3 regions of the Alkalihalobacillus phoenicis genome follow, and region 3 is predicted to be linked to each of the others. Evidence: riboswitches for the same ligand, from Rfam matches in the RefSeq annotation. Region 3 holds a riboswitch; each other region holds the start of a gene.

Region 1 (5,527 bases), 2.4 Mb from region 3:
TTTAACTGGACTTGAAAAGTTGCTGTATAAGAACGGTCATCTGCCCCTTCTTCTGTCCTCACTTCTAAAACCCAAACCTCGTCGACGACCTCTGACTGTTTCAACTCATTTTGATAAGCAGCCATTTCCTCTGTTTGTTCAAACTCGACATTCATTTCAATAAATAAAGGTCCATTCAGTTGAAAGTCGAAAAAAACAACATTAGCCGGCAATAAGCGAACCATCTCTTGCATCACACTCGGCACATAAGAAATGTCTTTTTCTAACCTTAATACAGCCATATTCCATTTTTTCTCTTCCGACATATTCAGGGCTGTCGAACTCTGGTTGAGCGTTGCGATCTCGAGTTGAACTTCATTTAATAGTTGCTGATTGTCAACTACCTTTGTTTTAGCATGCTGTGCCTGATTCATTGTAAAGACGACCATAAAGATGAGATACAATAAAATAATTAGGAAGATAAACAGTGGCGTTATATCACGTTTTCGTTTTTCAGGGAGTAAATTTACCTCAAGCATCAATGCACCTCTTTTTTCAAAACAAGCCCATAACTGTCATAGTAGCGAGCATTAGACTCATCTTCAGCCAGCTTTTTATACTGGATGACAGGAAAATCTAACTGTTCGGCTAAATAATTTTTTAAGTCTGATAGGTTCTGATGATCGCCACATAAGAAGAGATGAGAGTATTTTCCTTTCCCGACTCTAACATTGAAACGATAAAAGTTAATCACCCGTTCAATCTCTTGATAGGCCTGTTCGACATAAGAAAAAACAGGATCCTCTTCAGCCATAAATTCGACCGACTCTTGAAAAATATGTCTAAAAAACAACGGCCGTCCCTTTTGAAAAACAGTAAACGTCAAAGAATGTTGATCCATTTGTACTAAAAGCTGTTCCTCTTGTTCCTCACACGTAAATTGCTCCGAAAACAAACGGTAACTACAAAGAGAACGAACATCGAGGGCATTCAGTTCAATGGACAACTTTCCGAAAAAAAGAATCAATTGCTGAACAACTTTCTCCTGGACAGCAAATAATAAAACCTCATCCTCTTTTTTTCCTTTTTCAATCGTATGAACATCAAAAATCGGATCCTCCCATGGTAAAAGCAACGTTTCACCAAGTTCATGATAAAGTTGTCCTTTAATCTCTTCCTTACTTAGACCTTTTTTAACTTGGTGACGACGAATAATGAGCTGACTGTCAGGAATACAAATTTGGATTTTTTCGTTTTTCAACCCCCACTTTTCGATATATGGGCTAAGTAACTCTATTAACTCTTCCTCTTGCACAATTAATCCGTCATGGATAAGCCCTGCTGGTAAAATAATCTCATCGATTGTTGTAATTGATTCATGCTCAGGCTTTGTACTTCCTATGTATCGAATCACATGATCTTTTAAAATCAGGGCATGACGACGCTTTTGTTTAAATAATGATAAAAACCCCATACTGTTCACTCCGAACTTTAATGATCTCTCTTTTTGTTAAAAACCACTTATATGCAAATACCACTGAATCAAGTCATGTCCGTAAAAATAACTGAGTAATGTGCCGAGTACGATAAAGGGACCAAACGGAATCGGTTGTTTTCGCTTTATTTTTCCAGTTAGCATCAAAACTCCACCAATCGCCGCACCAAAAAAACAGGAGAAAATAAACGCTAACAAAACCAATTCAAAACCAAGGGTTGCACCAAGAAGGGCGAATAATTTCACATCGCCACCGCCCATGCCGCCTTTACTAATGACAGCGATTAAGAGTAATAAACCAAACCCAACAGCCGCTCCTAAAGGTAGCTCCCACCAATGTTCAAAAGGGACAACAAACAACCGAAGCCCGATAAAAAAAGGACTAAAAAAGAGCAATAGCTTATTGGGAATCAGCATATATCGGATGTCCGTCACGATAATAATCATCAATAACGAGATTAATAGGAGAGCGACAAGAAGCTCCAAATCAAACCCGAATTGCCAAAAAGCAAAAACAAATAAAGTCGCTGTACTCAGTTCAATCAGTGGATAAAGCGGAGAAATCGGTGCCTGACAGCTCCGACATTTCCCCCGCAAAAATAGATAAGAGAAAAGCGGGTATAAATCCTGTGCTTGTAAAGTTCGATCACAGCTCGGACAATAAGAACGAGCTCGAGTGAATAAATTTCCGTTAGGCAACCGCAAACCGACTACATTATAAAACGAGCCTAAACAAAGCCCGAGTACCGCTAAATAGATAATGATAAACAGCTCCACACCCGCTCCTCCTTTTTAATGACTAGTTGAAAGATTTTATGGAAAAAGCCTATCTGTAAGGATAGGCTTTTTGTCTTTTATTTTAAGACTATTACTATTATATAGATTAAATTTAGTTTACTATTCGGTAGTGCACGCCTCTCTACCTAATGAAGTAAGCTCTTGAGAAGTTTTCTCGTTTATTTCACATTCTCCTGAAAAATTAATAGATACAGCATCGGCACCATTTGTGCCAGCCCCAACAGTCACTGTATAATCATCAATGTTACCATCTTCACTAGTATCCCAGGGATCTGTAACAACTCCTCCATCTAAGTAATCACCTAAAACATTATGAGCTAAATCTCCTGACGCCCCACTAGTCCCAGCCTTATACAACGTCGCAGCACTCAAAATCTGCTGAGCATTCGCTACCGCTGCATCCTTCTTACTATTCTCAATAATATTTCCAATACTCGGAATAGCAATAGCTGCAATGATCCCTAAAATAACAACGACTGCTAGTAATTCAACTAATGTCAATCCTCGTTCGTTTTTTACTCTTTGTAATAACTTTTTCATCCTTTTTTCCTCCTCATAATAATTGGTATTGTTTTTGATGCTAAGATTGTGTTTGTAATTGTCCATACAAAAAGGCCAATTACTTTATTTACAAACTTGGCCGGTTGCACTACTTGCTCCTGACTATCCAAGTGCCCACATACAGATAATCGATCAACACATCCAATTTTATAAGTTGTTAAAAAAGCTATTAAACCATTAAGAGTTAGCTATTTTAATTTGTTTATTCAATATATCGAACAAAATGAATCTAAGAGAATCTTATCTAAATTAGGTCTATTTGTCTAGTCTTTTTTATTCAAAAATAAAAAAGATTGACTGCCTAAGATAAAGCTTTTTCCGCTTATCTTCATCACAGAAGTTTTTTACCCAATATGTTGAAAAAGAGTAAACATCGGAATGATTATCGCCATGACGATTGTACCGACAATGACGGCTAGTCCTACAATCATGACGGGTTCGATAAACGCTTTTAATTGGTCGGTTCCGGTATCGACTTCAGCTTCGTAATAATCTGCCACTTTTTCCAACATCGTATCCAAAGTACCAGTTCTTTCGCCTACTGTTATCAGTTGAGTAACGAGTGGCGGGAACACCCAATGAGCTTTCATAGGAACAGCAATCGATTCTCCTTTTTCGAGATGAAGGCGAGCATCTTTTAAGACTCGATTCACGACCTCATTATCAACAATTCTTTCCACAACCTCAACGGCATTTATAATCGGCACCGAGCTAGCAAAAAGAGAACTTAAAAGCCTTGTAATTCGGGCTAATACTGCTTTTTGAACAAGTTTCCCAAGTACAGGAATTTTCAAAATAAATAGATCAAAATAATAGCGATATTTCCGATCATTTTTAACCAAGACGAGCATCGTTCCGATTATGATCCCCATTCCTAACAGAAGCCACCAGAATTCACTAATCATTTCACCAGCTCTCATGACAATAATTGTAATTAACGGGAGTTGCTGATTCATGTTGGCAAACATACTAGCAAACATCGGAACGATAACGGTTAAGAGAAAAACAACTACTACTAACGCAAATAAACTAACTACGAGTGGATAGGTCATCGCGGCAGTGATTTTTTGTTTCGTTCGATACTGCTTTTCATAATCATCGGCAAGCCGTTCTAAAATATCATCGAGATTTCCACCCATTTCTCCGGCATAAACCATATTCACAAATAATTCTGGAAAAATCGCGGGATGCTTTTTCGTTGCTTCTGATAAAGAGATTCCACTGTTTACATCCTCTGTTACCCCTGCTAATGCTCCCTTTAATGCCTTACTCGTCGTTTGCTCAGCGGATATATTTGTCGCCGCAACGATCGGAATTCCAGCTTTTAACAAAGTGGAGAATTGCCGTAAAAACAAGACAAAATCTTGAGTTTTAACTTTTTTTAACCCGAGATCGAGCTCTTTAAATAATAATTCATTTATCGGATCAAGCTGCAGGACGATAACCCCTTGCTCCTTTAGCTGAAGTCTTGCCTCTTTTATCGTTTTCGCTTGTAGTTTCCCAAGCACTTTTTCTCCATTCACTTTTTTTCCTTGGTATGAATAAAGCCCCATTAAACCGCTCCTTCAGTCAAATAAGGTAAGACCGTTTCTTTGCTAACATGATTTTCTTTAATCAGTTGATTAATTGACATCTCTAATGTATGCATCCCTTGAGCTCGGCTCGTTTGCATTACACTGCGTATTTGGTAAATTTTCTCATTACGAATTAAATTACGTACTGCCCCATTGTTTATTAAAATTTCCGTTGCTGCGACTCGGCCTGAAAAGTTTTTTTGCTTAAATAAACGTTGGGTAATGACCCCTCTTAACACCGAGGCAAGTTGAATTCGGACTTGAGCTTGCTGGGTATGAGGGAACACATCAATGATCCGATCAATCGTTGAAGCCGCATCGGTTGTGTGAAGAGTCCCTAACACAAGATGCCCGGTTTCTGCAGCCGTTATCGCCGTGGCAATTGTCTCATTATCTCGCATCTCACCGACGAGAATGATATCCGGATCCTGTCGTAAACAACTTTTTAACCCGTTCGCAAAATTATTCGTATCTGACCCAACCTCACGTTGATTAATCACACATTTTTGGTGTTTATGTAAATATTCAATCGGATCTTCTAATGTAATAATATGACGGTTAAAGTTCCGGTTCACATAATCAATCATCGATGCCAATGTCGTCGACTTCCCACTACCAGTTGGACCTGTTACTAAGACAAGGCCGTGCGGTTTTTGGGAGAGCTCCTTTAACACATCAGGCATATTCAACTCTTCTAAACTAGGTATGGACGTTGGGACAACTCGAATCGCTAGGCAGACACAACCACGCTGATAATAAGCATTCACACGATAGCGGGATACGTTTGCAATCCCATAGGAAAAGTCTAAATCCTTCTTCTCTTTAAATTGCTCCCAGAGATTCGTTGGGATTAACGCTTTCGCCATATCTTTTGTATCATCAGGCTTTATCATAAGATCATTCGCTTTTTGTAACTCTCCATTTATACGAAACATGGCTGGAATCCCAACTGTAAGATGAATATCAGAAGCCCCTTTATCAAAAGCTTCCGTCAACAACCTCTCCACTTTTTTCTTCAATTTCCCCCACCCCCATTAATGGTCAAAAGCTACCTTTAATACTTCTTCAATCGTTGTATATCCAGCTTCGACTTTTCTTAAGCCATCTTCTACTAATAAAA
Region 2 (5,527 bases), 1.8 Mb from region 3:
CTCCTTGTGCTTTGACCGTATAAAGGGAAATATCCGCTCTTTTTAACAATTCATCGACACTATTTCCGTCAGAAGGAAAGAGGGAAATCCCAACACTACACGAAAGTTCAACCATTCTTTCTCCAATTTCAACAGGGTCTCGAAAGCTCTCAATAATTCGTTGTGAAACGACCTCTACTTCTTTTTTGCTAGATAAACTAGTAAGTAAAATTGTAAATTCGTCTCCGCCAATTCGGGCGACGATATCAGAAGAACGCAGGCATTGCCTAATCCGCTTAGCTACTTCAATTAAGGCTAAGTCACCGACCTCATGCCCGTATGAATCATTGATGTATTTATATTTATCAACATCGATATATAAAACCGCCAATTGGAGGTGGGAGTGCTTCAGGTTTTGTATTTCTTTCCGTAAGCGGTCAATAAAAAAACGACGATTTGGCAATTCTGTCAATGTATCGTGATAGGCCAATTGATAGATTAAGCGTTCATTCTTTTTCCGCGCGGTCACATCACGAATCACTAATAAAAAATACTCACTTTTTTCCTGCTCATTATAAATCGGATTTAACTTCGCTTCCGCATCAATATACTGTCCTGATTTTCGTTGAATCCGAAATTCTAATTCAGTAGATGTCCATTCCGCCCCACTCATTCGGGACATTCCCTCACTAAAATGTTTGCGGTCTTCTATATGAATCCAATCGAGTAAATTCGTCTTGGCTTCTCCTTCTAGACGCTCCCCTAAAAACGGAATCGATGAAGGCGAACAATAAAGCACATTCATGTTTGAATCGAGCGTCACAATTAGATCAGAGGAATTCTCGGTAATCAAGCGATATTTCTCTTCACTTTTGCGAATATCTTCTTCCATCTGTTTTTGGATCGTGATATCGTTTCGAATAGAAACATACTGATAAGGTTTTCCTTGTTCATTTAAAAAAGGGACAATCGTCGTATCGACCCAATAATAAGAACCATCCTTCGCCCGATTTCGTATTTCCCCTTTCCACGTGTCTCCCCTTGCAATCGTTTTCCACATTTCTTTAAAAAAAGTAGCAGTATGATAACCTGAATTTAAAATACGGTGATTTTGACCAAGTAGTTCCTCCAATGAATACTGAGAAATTTTACAAAACTGCTCATTGGCATAAAGAATCACACCACGCTGATCCGTCAATGCCACAATCGAGGATTGGTCCAACGCATATTTGACATCTCTTAATTCCCTTAAAACCTCTTCCTTTAAACTTACTTGTTGCTCCACCATTTGAATTCCCCCATATGTTCTTTCTAAGAAAGCTCCCCAAGTAATCATCTTTGTAAAATAAAAGCAATGACAAAAGCAAATTGCCCTCTTGTTTCTGTTTGTTTAAATAAAAAAAAGACCCTCAACTTGACGGTCGGTTGCACTACTCGCTCCCAGCTATTTAAGTGCCCACATACAAATAGCCATTCCTCGCTCCCAAATCTATGTATATTTTACTAGATCCTCTAATATCCTTAACTCTATTACAGGACTAAAAAACTAAAGATCAATTGATATTCAGTGAACATTTTTTGATAAGTTTGAGAATACTAAAAAGCGAGAAAAGGTGGAGTTGGTTTACTCCGCCAGCTACATGCCCTACGCGTTCCGCGGGTGAGTCGGGAGCCTCCTCGCTCATCGCTGTGGGGTCTCCCGTCCTTCACTATTCCCACAGGAGTCTCCAGGCATTCCGCTGGCTCCGTTTTGGTAGACCCAATAAGTGACTTCACTTAGTAGGCCTTTGAGGTTGTTGCTAATAATGAGATAGTTATAGCTTCCAGTTCTAATGGACAATAGGCTGTAATTGTTTCTCTAGTAGAGATACTTCTTCTTTTAATTCGTTTAATCGGGTGTTTAGTTTGTTTTTTTCATTTATGGATAGCTGAAAATCACGGGCGAATTCGGCTATTCCTTTCATTTTATGGAGTTTTTCTTCTATTTTGGCTAAGATTTGGTCTTGTTGCTTTGCGTATTGTAGTTGAGATTCTAGGGATTTTTTATGTTCTTGGGTTTCTTTGTTCATTTATATGTCCTCCTAGAGTGGCTAGCTGCGGAATTTATGATTTATTCTATTATAGATCGGTAAAAACAATAGAATAATTAATAAAGGTTCACAATAAGATTTTACCACTTTCAATTGTACTAGCAAAAAATTGCTCACTTGCTCAAAAAGAAACAAAGTAACCTCACTTGGCCACTCTAAGTATTACTCATCCATATTCTACTGTTCTTTTCTTATCAAAAAACCTTCTGAAAGTGGCTGGAGCTTCATCCCAAAGCAGTCAATCTAATTATATTTAATTATTGTCCCATCTCTAAATAACTCATATTCTTTTCCTGAGAACGGTTTTAAATTAAATAATTCCTTCCGCTCATTGTCTTCAAACCCTTTGCCATTAAAAAGAAAATCCCAAATGTTTTTACTCAAACCAAATTGAATATTTATTCTTTTAGATTCACACGCAAATAGACAATTTAGATAATTACTTACCGTAGATGTCTTATCAAATAAAACAAATTCTATTCCATTAATCTGTTCCTGAGTTAGTTTAATATTTTTAATATCATTAGAATTAAGCCACTTAAGTTCTTTTAAATTAACTGCAATAGTATTCAATCCAATAAAATAAAACCAAGTAGAATAGTGTAATAAAGTAATCTCAGGTTTCTTATTAACTTTATCATTGTATTTTGGGTCAACATAAATAAGTTCCGACTGTTTATTAATATCATCTTTTAAACGAACTACAGAAGTGTAAACCTTAGAGACCATTAAGAACTTGAGTTTATCTTCTAACCACATATTCCCCTTTTGACATTGTTCCAACCCTTTTTTAATTGTACTTTTAAGGTTCGTTCTTTGATGATTAATCCAACTTCCTTTTGATTCAAGAATGACATATTGCCCCAATGAAGTCATCATAATAAAATCAGGAGAACCTTTAGGCTTAGCATTTGTATGGTTTTTTATAAACTCATAGTAATCTATTATTTCTATATAGTTTAGTCTCTCTTGAAAAAATATATAGTTTATTCCTTGTGCAATTTCCCCTATTCTACCAGTGAGAGAGAAATCTCTCAAATATTGTTTTGCTTCATCCATTAATAATAACTTTGTATTTGAATCCAAAACTAATGCTTTAAGTAAATATAATGCACTAAGCGTAATATACCTTTGATTAGAACAATTAATATTTTGTGAAATTATAGTACGTCCTATCCCTGTTGCTAACTTACCAACACTTAATGAGAATTGTTCTTTTGGAATTTCAGTAATTCTATCACCCATAATACATTCATAACACAATTCTTTAACTGCTAAAGTCTTTGTATCTGTTAATTTTAAAACCAAATATCCTTCAACTCCAATTAAAATTTATTAAAAAGAGACCCTAGCATAACTAGAGTCTCCCTTAAGTTAAATATTAAAATTATCCAAGTAACTGTAATACAGCTTGTGGAGCTTGGTTCGCTTGTGCAAGCATTGCTTGAGAAGCTTGAGAAAGAATGTTGTTCTTTGTCATCTCCATAACTTCTTTCGCCATATCTACGTCACGAATACGAGATTCCGCAGCTTGTAAGTTTTCAGCTGAGTTGTTTAAGTTAGAGATTGTATGCTCTAAACGGTTTTGAACTGCACCTAGAGAAGAGCGTTGCTTAGATACAGACTCAATCGCACTATTGATGCTAGTAATTGCTGATTCTGCACCTTCACGAGTTGAAAGATCAACATCAGCTACTCCAAGAGCGTCTGCACGCATATCTTCAATTGTTAACTTAATATTTTGCCCTTGGTTAGCACCAATTTGGAAGCTAACTCCGCCACCTTGTGCAGTACTGCTCTGCCCAGCAAGACCTAATAATTGAGAAGCATCACTATTATCAAATTTCACACTACTACTAGCTTCTTCAGACCCACTTTGTACAACAAAAGCGCCATCTTTGACAGTTACAGACACATCTGATAATTGCTTATCGTTTGGAACAGTTTGATTATAAGCGGCAATTGCATTATTAATATCATCTTGCATTGCTGTTGCCGTATCAGTCATTAAATCCCCTGTATCAGGATCGGCACCACCAGTTTCAGCCCAAGTAACACTAATTTCCGTTCCATCAATAGTTACAGTAGAAGTGTCACCTGTCCCAACTGCACCTACTCCAGCCGCTCCTTGAACACTAAATAAACCTTCAGTACCAGACTCTGATGCAACTGGGTTTACAGCATCATTTGCAATCACATTAAGTGTATCAAATAATCCATTTTCAATACCTGCTTCTACAGTAATTGTAGATGCTGATCCTTGAGATCCAGAAGTAACTGTAAATTCATCATTATCAAACCCTACAGCCACACGCTGAATATCTGTACCGTTTGCTGTGTTATAGGCATCAATTGCTGCATTAATATCATTTTGTAATTGAGATGCTAATCCCTCTCCATCTTCTTCAAGAGCTGCATAAGTAGCCGCATCAAATTCAATGTCTAGTCTTGCACCATCAACTGTAATTGTTTCCGTGCTAGTGACTAAAGTATCTAAAGCATCTGCACCTGGAGTAAATGAAGCTGCTATTTCAGCAGCTGAGCGATTACCTAATTGCGAACTTTGTACAGCTGCATTGTCAACGCCCGGAATCGCTTTTTGTGCAAGAGAACCATCAACTAACTTCTGTGTATTGAACTCAGTCGTATTACCGATACGATCAATCTCTTCTTTTAATTGGCTGATCTCATCTTGGATTGCTTGACGGTCCACTTCTACGTTTGTATCGTTTGAAGCTTGTGTAGCAAGCTCACGCATACGTTGTAAAATGTTGTGTGTTTCTTGAAGGGCACCTTCAGCTGTTTGGATCATTGAGATACCATCTTGTGCATTACGAGAAGCTTGGTCTAAACCACGAACTTGAGCACGCATTTTTTCTGAAATTGAAAGACCTGCTGCATCGTCACCCGCACGGTTGATACGAAGACCTGAAGCTAATTTTTCCATTGAGTTTTGTCCAGCTGCTTGGTTTGTACCCATCTGACGGTACGTATTCATTGCTGGAATATTATTGTTAATAATCATTTAAATTTCCTCCTTGAGTTTGCTCCGCCCACTTCCTTGTGGTTGGATGTTGTTTTTTTGTTTGAAACGAATCAGTTGAAATGCCGGCCACATTTCTTCTGTTTGTCTCTACATTACTTATATCGACAGGATTTTTGGGATGTTTAGTGATTTTTTAACTTTTTTCATGATTTTTATCATAGATTTTTTATAGGTCTTAAGTTCCACACTTTTCTTGTCGAACGTGAAATGATGCACGTTTTTATGAGTCTTTTTATAATTTCGTTACGCTGTCAAATTCTGCTTTTTTCTATATATTGAAAAAAAAGACACTAAGAGATTCCCCCCCTCAATGTCTAGATTACGTTTCAATCTATTTATTCGATTTTATCGGTTAAACTTAGCCTCTGTTGACATAACCATTTTTGAACATTCGATTAATTAATTGGAGTTT
Region 3 (5,527 bases):
CCCTCTAATCAAACTCAACCACTTTTGAATACCATTCCCAATAAGCTACCCCCTGAGCTATTATCATTCTTTCTAACCAAGTTTTTAAATCACAATTCAGGTTTATTGTTTCAATCGAATGTAAGAGCATATTTCCTTTAATGCTTTGCTTCCCTTTAGAATGATCAAGTAATAATGTCCCGAAATCCGTCATATATCCAATTGGGTAACAGCTTTTCAAAAAGTAATGAATATCACAATAACCTTCCATTAAATGTTTTTCATGAATCATTTCCTCAATTGAATATAAACTAAAAGAATCGCCATATTCATCAGTAAAAAACTTTGCTCCATTATGTACTAATAGAAAATCTCTATATTCTTGCGGTAAAGTTAAATTATACTTGGAGATTAAATGTTCTAACTCATGATGAGTAATAGGTTCATTAAATATAAAGCCCATTTTAGGTATCACTTCTGATGTACGGTGGACATGTAATAAGTTATTTTCATCTAATCTTAGTTTTAATGCTTTCAAAACATCCTCTACCCTCAACTCCTTCATCTTCATTCCCCTCCCCATATGAAAACTTTCATAAATACCTTCTGAAAACATTCTAAAATTCCTCTTTTTATTTGCTAATTTAATAGTCAGTTCAGTATGAATCCATGAAACACCGTTCGCAGGATTTAAATAGCCATTAACTATTATCAGTAAGTTAATGGCTATTTGGAGCGAATCATTTGCAGAGACTGTATGTTATTTGTACTGTAATCTTTTGATTGCGAATATTCTATTACATAAAATCGGTTATTCGTACCCTAATCTTGGGGTCACATGTTTTTCATTACCTATAACCCTTTATCCGTACCCTAATCTCAGGATCACAAACTTTACGTTACATATAATCGCATATCCACACGCCACACTCGCTTCCGTACTCAATGACTCTTCATCAACAAATAAATAAAATACGGTGCTCCAATCGCGGATACAACGATTCCGGCTGGGATTTCAGAAGGGGACAGAAAAATCCTACCGATCATATCAGCGAAAATCATTAACAACGCTCCGACTAAAGCAGCAGTTGGTCATCGTTGTAACCAACACTTTTAGCAACCACTTTTAGACGTTGATTCGAATAGAGTAATTCCTTTGACCTTTTCATTCTTATTTGCGTGAGATAGTGACTCGGCTTCACCCCAACATAAGCTTTAAAGATTTTTGCGAAATTCGTTGGACTTAACCCAAACCATTCTGCGAGTCCCTTGATCGAAATCTCTTTCATATAATTTTCATTGATATATTTCACGATTCGTTCGATTACTATATGAGTGTCACCACATTCTTTTTGTCTCTGCCTATTTGATACAATGGTATACATCACTTCTTGAAAACGAATTCGTTGCCTCCACTCTTGCAAAGGATCTTCGGTCTCTTTGTTTTCATCGATTTGCTTTAACAAAGTCAGAATTTGTGAAGTGTCTTTAATAGAAACTTCCCCTTCGTCTAAAAATGGGAAAGACGCTTGCATAGGGGCCCCACCTCCAAAACACTGATAGAAAAAGGGAATGGCATAAAACCGAACAGGTTCTGTACAATCAACGACTCCTTCGACTATTTGTCCGGGAGCTAACAAAAAGACCTTCCCTTGCTCCACGACATACGTTCTTTCATTACAAGTTAATCGTCCTTTTCCAGAGATGATATAAATGAGCGTATGCTTTGAAACATATTTACGCTTCATTTCCGAACCCGGCTCATAATGTTTATAATGAATCTCAGAATAGACAAACATTGTATTCTTCAGTTGAGTCAGTTCCCTCTTCGTTAACATCATGTAACTTCCTTTCAAAGAAAATCCAAATGATATTGATTCTCATTATCTAACAGTCATTTTACTTGATGACAGCCAAAAAAAGAAGCTTTTCTCAGGGAAAAGCTCCATTTAAATACTGGAAATGACTAGTTATTCATTATATTCTCTTTAAAATATTTAAATTTATCTATCTCAATAATTCGACTATTTGGGACAAGTGGACTCTTTTTCATTTGTAAAGCTAGCCGATTCAATAGCTGAAATAACTGTTCACTTTCCTTCGTATCACGATTAAATTCTACCCCATATCGGTAAGTGTTCCTCTCCACCTCTTGTCTCCAAACAATACAACCAGAAGCCCTTATATGCTCTCCTAAAACCTCGGTCTCAAATTGATAAATAATCTCTTCATTTACAGCTAAACATAAATGTGATAAGAAACAAATCCCCCCAAGTCCAATATCTTCAATGACCACCTCCGAATAGCCTAATTTAATATCTTTATCTTTTATTTTGATAATCGTCATTTGTGAGCTTAGAGGAAAAGGAAGAATGATCCGGAAAAATTTTCTTCTATTCTTATAATTTATTTCAATTTCATAACTAGTTAAGGCTAACTTTGGCTTTCGGAGGTACTTCTCAAACTCATGTATAGGGACCGGTTTGCTATAAATAAAACCTTGTATTTCATCACAATCTTGCTGTTTTAAGAAAGTCAGCTGCTCATGTGTTTCGACTCCTTCAGCCACTACTTTTAAACCTAGACCATGTCCTAAGCGAATGATTGACTTTACAACAGTAGCTTCAGATTCATTCGTCGTAATATTCCGAATAAAATGCCGATCTATCTTTAAGACATCTACCTTAAATTGCGTTAAATAAGCAAGCGAAGAATAGCCCGTTCCAAAGTCATCTAATGACACTTTTATCCCTAATTTCTTTAATTCGGCAATCGTTGATTCGACTAAGTCTTGGTTATTCAAAATAGATGTTTCTGCAATCTCTATTTCTATCCATTTCCCATCTACTTTTGTTCCCTTAAGAATTTGTTGAATATTATCAATTAAATTTGATGCTGAAAACTGATGAGCTGAGATATTGATAGAGATTGGAACAATCGGAGCTCCTCCAAGTTCCCATGCTTTTATTTGCTTACAGGCCGTTCGTAAAACCCAATATGTCAGTGGGAATATAAGTCCAGACTCTTCCGCTATTGAAATAAAATCTTTCGGTAAGACCATCCCCCATTCCGGATGTCTCCAACGAACAAGTGCTTCTGCCGCTATCATTTTTCCAGAATCTGCTTGCACTCGTGGTTGATAATACAATTCTAACTTGTTTCCTTCAATCGCCATACGCAGGTCTTTTTCAAGCGAAAACCTTTTATAACTGTCGATATCCATGTCCGGATGATAAATTCGATATGTATCTCGACCTTGTTCTTTTGACCGATATAAAGCGATATCAGCTTTTTTTAATAAGGATTGAACATCTGTACCATGTTGTGGATAAAAACTGATTCCTAAACTAACCGTTACATAAAATTCATGATCAGATATCTTAAAAGGACATTCTTCTAAATGAGTAATAAAATCTTTAACTATCTTATCTACCACTTTTTCGGTCTGGAACTGCTTATCTAAAATGACGGCAAATTCATCGCCTCCTAGCCTGGCAATAAATCCTTTTAAACCCATTTGTTGAATTAATGTTCCAGCCATTTGTATGACTAATTGATCACCGATATGATGTCCCAATGTATCATTAATATTTTTAAATCGATCCATATCTAATGAGATCAAAGCAAAGGAGCTTTTGTTTTGATTCGACTCCTCTATTATTTGTTGTAACTTCTTTTCAAAATACCTGCGGTTAGGTAAATCTGTTAAAAAGTCATGAAAAGCAATATAATCAATTGATCTCTCAAAGCTTTTGCGCTCAGTAATATTAAATGAATAACAAATTAACCCCTTATTCCAAGGTATCACTCTAACTTTTAGCCATACATTCGCTGGTTTAAAATATTCTTCAAACACAACGGGAACTTGTTTTGCCATTGCCTGATGTGCGTACTTACTAAAATTACTATCTACTTTTGATTCAGGGAATAAATCCCAAAGAATATTACCAATAAGCTCATCATTTGTTTTCCCAACAAACCTCTCAACTTTATGATTGACGTATATAATACACCAATGTTCGTCTAAGACCAGAACTCCTTCTGTTATATTTTCCAATATAGCAAAACTTGATGATAACTGTTGAATATATTTAGTTGACACTCCATTATCTTTTGAATCATCCCTTTTTTGGACCATATCCCTGAGCCTCCTTCTCGTTTTTATAAAAAAAGTGACCCACTCGAAGAAACCGAGCAAGCCACTTTTAAAAATAAGCACTAATGTGGGAATTCGGTAACTGGCTGACATAGGATCAAGATCCGTTAGTCCCTATAGCTTTGCGTCCCCACCTTTCGATGAGTTTGCCTTTATCAATTTGAAACCGTTTTATACCTACTTACATTATAGGTATTTTTACCCACTATAACAACCATTAATTAACTATAAAGATGTAAATTTCCCAATATTACTCTCTCTTCTCTCAGGGATAAAAGAAATTGGGTTTATAGACTGACCTAGTCATTTGAGACAGTAATAAAACACCTTCTTAGGCTGCCATATCACCAAACTCTATTGGTGTGTGGTAGCCTAATTTTTCTTGGATACGCTCTTCGTTATAATACCTCATAAATTGATCTACACGATCCTTTACTTCTTCTAAAGACAAAGAATTGAATTTAACATACTGAAATTCTTCTGATTTCAGGTTCGAATGGAAAGATTCAATGACAGCGTTGTCCCAACAGTTTCCCCGGCGTGACATACTACTGACTAAATGCTTTTCTTTTATCCGATTTTGATAAGCATAAGAAGAATAGACACTTCCTTGATCGGAATGGATGATGACTCCTTTAGGGTTCCCTCGCTTTTCTAGTGCTTCATCCAAGGTATCAATCACCAAAGGGATTTGTTGATGAGTATAAAGCTTATAAGCAACGATTTGATTATTAAACAAGTCTATGATCGTTGATAAATATAAGGTGTCTGGACCATATTGAATGTAGGTAATATCCGTTACCCACTTTTGGTTAGGCTTGCTTGCGTGAAACTCTCGCTGTAATAAGTTTGGCGCGATAACGACAGATTCCCCTTGAGCTTTCCACCTTCTTTTTTGCTTGACTCTACATTGAAGGTGGTATTTCTGCATGATCCGTTGAACGGTATTGCGGTTTAATTTGATCAGATAGTCACGTTTTAGTAGCTCCTTGATTTTACGATGACCATATCGATACTTTGTTTTTTCACAAAGGTAAATAATCGTTTCCTCTTCCTTAGACAACTCGACTGATTGCGCAGATGCCCAGCGATAATAGGTGGATCTGGGAACATTTAAAGCTGATAAAATAGCTGATACTGTATATTTTTTTCGTAAAGTCTGGACTAGTTGGAGGACGATTTCTTTCTCAACTCCTTTTCGATCTCCAAATACTTTTTTAAGATTTCATTTTCCTGTTTTAAGTGATTCATTTGACGTTCTTTCTTCTCTTCATTACTTGAACTGTCAGGCCCATGACCATATGAATATTGTTTTCCTATTGGTTGTTCGAATCGATGAACCTGATTTTCACGATACCACTTCATCCACGTTTTGATTTGGGATACATTTTT

Evidence for each region. Region 3 has a riboswitch for cyclic di-GMP ahead of AA0017_RS14885 (EAL domain-containing protein). Riboswitches for the same ligand answer to the same signal wherever they lie in the genome.
Region 1: it holds a riboswitch for cyclic di-GMP, as region 3 does, so the genes downstream of both, AA0017_RS02965 (type II secretion system protein) here and AA0017_RS14885 (EAL domain-containing protein) in region 3, are expected to answer to the same signal.
Region 2: it holds a riboswitch for cyclic di-GMP, as region 3 does, so the genes downstream of both, AA0017_RS00230 (EAL domain-containing protein) here and AA0017_RS14885 (EAL domain-containing protein) in region 3, are expected to answer to the same signal.

The regions. Positions count from the first base shown of each region.
Region 1 covers NZ_CP154853.1:666,086-671,612, reverse strand. The annotation lists gene AA0017_RS02980 (hypothetical protein) at 1-518, opposite strand, end outside; gene pilM (type IV pilus biogenesis protein PilM) at 518-1,453, opposite strand; gene AA0017_RS02970 (prepilin peptidase) at 1,490-2,251, opposite strand; gene AA0017_RS02965 (type II secretion system protein) at 2,372-2,812, opposite strand; cyclic di-GMP riboswitch class II at 2,902-2,985, opposite strand; gene AA0017_RS02960 (type II secretion system F family protein) at 3,178-4,386, opposite strand; gene AA0017_RS02955 (type IV pilus twitching motility protein PilT) at 4,386-5,426, opposite strand; gene AA0017_RS02950 (GspE/PulE family protein) at 5,442-5,527, opposite strand, start outside.
Region 2 covers NZ_CP154853.1:51,062-56,588, reverse strand. The annotation lists gene AA0017_RS00230 (EAL domain-containing protein) at 1-1,267, opposite strand, end outside; cyclic di-GMP riboswitch class II at 1,390-1,473, opposite strand; gene AA0017_RS00225 (hypothetical protein) at 1,809-2,048, opposite strand; gene AA0017_RS00220 (hypothetical protein) at 2,313-3,377, opposite strand; gene AA0017_RS00215 (flagellin) at 3,457-5,094, opposite strand; gene AA0017_RS00210 (response regulator transcription factor) at 5,474-5,527, opposite strand, start outside.
Region 3 covers NZ_CP154853.1:3,138,698-3,144,224, forward strand. The annotation lists gene AA0017_RS14870 (SMI1/KNR4 family protein) at 5-544, opposite strand; partial or broken gene AA0017_RS14875 (iron chelate uptake ABC transporter family permease subunit) at 922-1,071, opposite strand; gene AA0017_RS14880 (AraC family ligand binding domain-containing protein) at 1,056-1,820, opposite strand; gene AA0017_RS14885 (EAL domain-containing protein) at 1,946-4,117, opposite strand; cyclic di-GMP riboswitch class I at 4,210-4,296, opposite strand; one part of gene AA0017_RS14890 (IS3 family transposase) at 4,467-5,353, opposite strand; one part of gene AA0017_RS14890 (IS3 family transposase) at 5,353-5,527, opposite strand, start outside.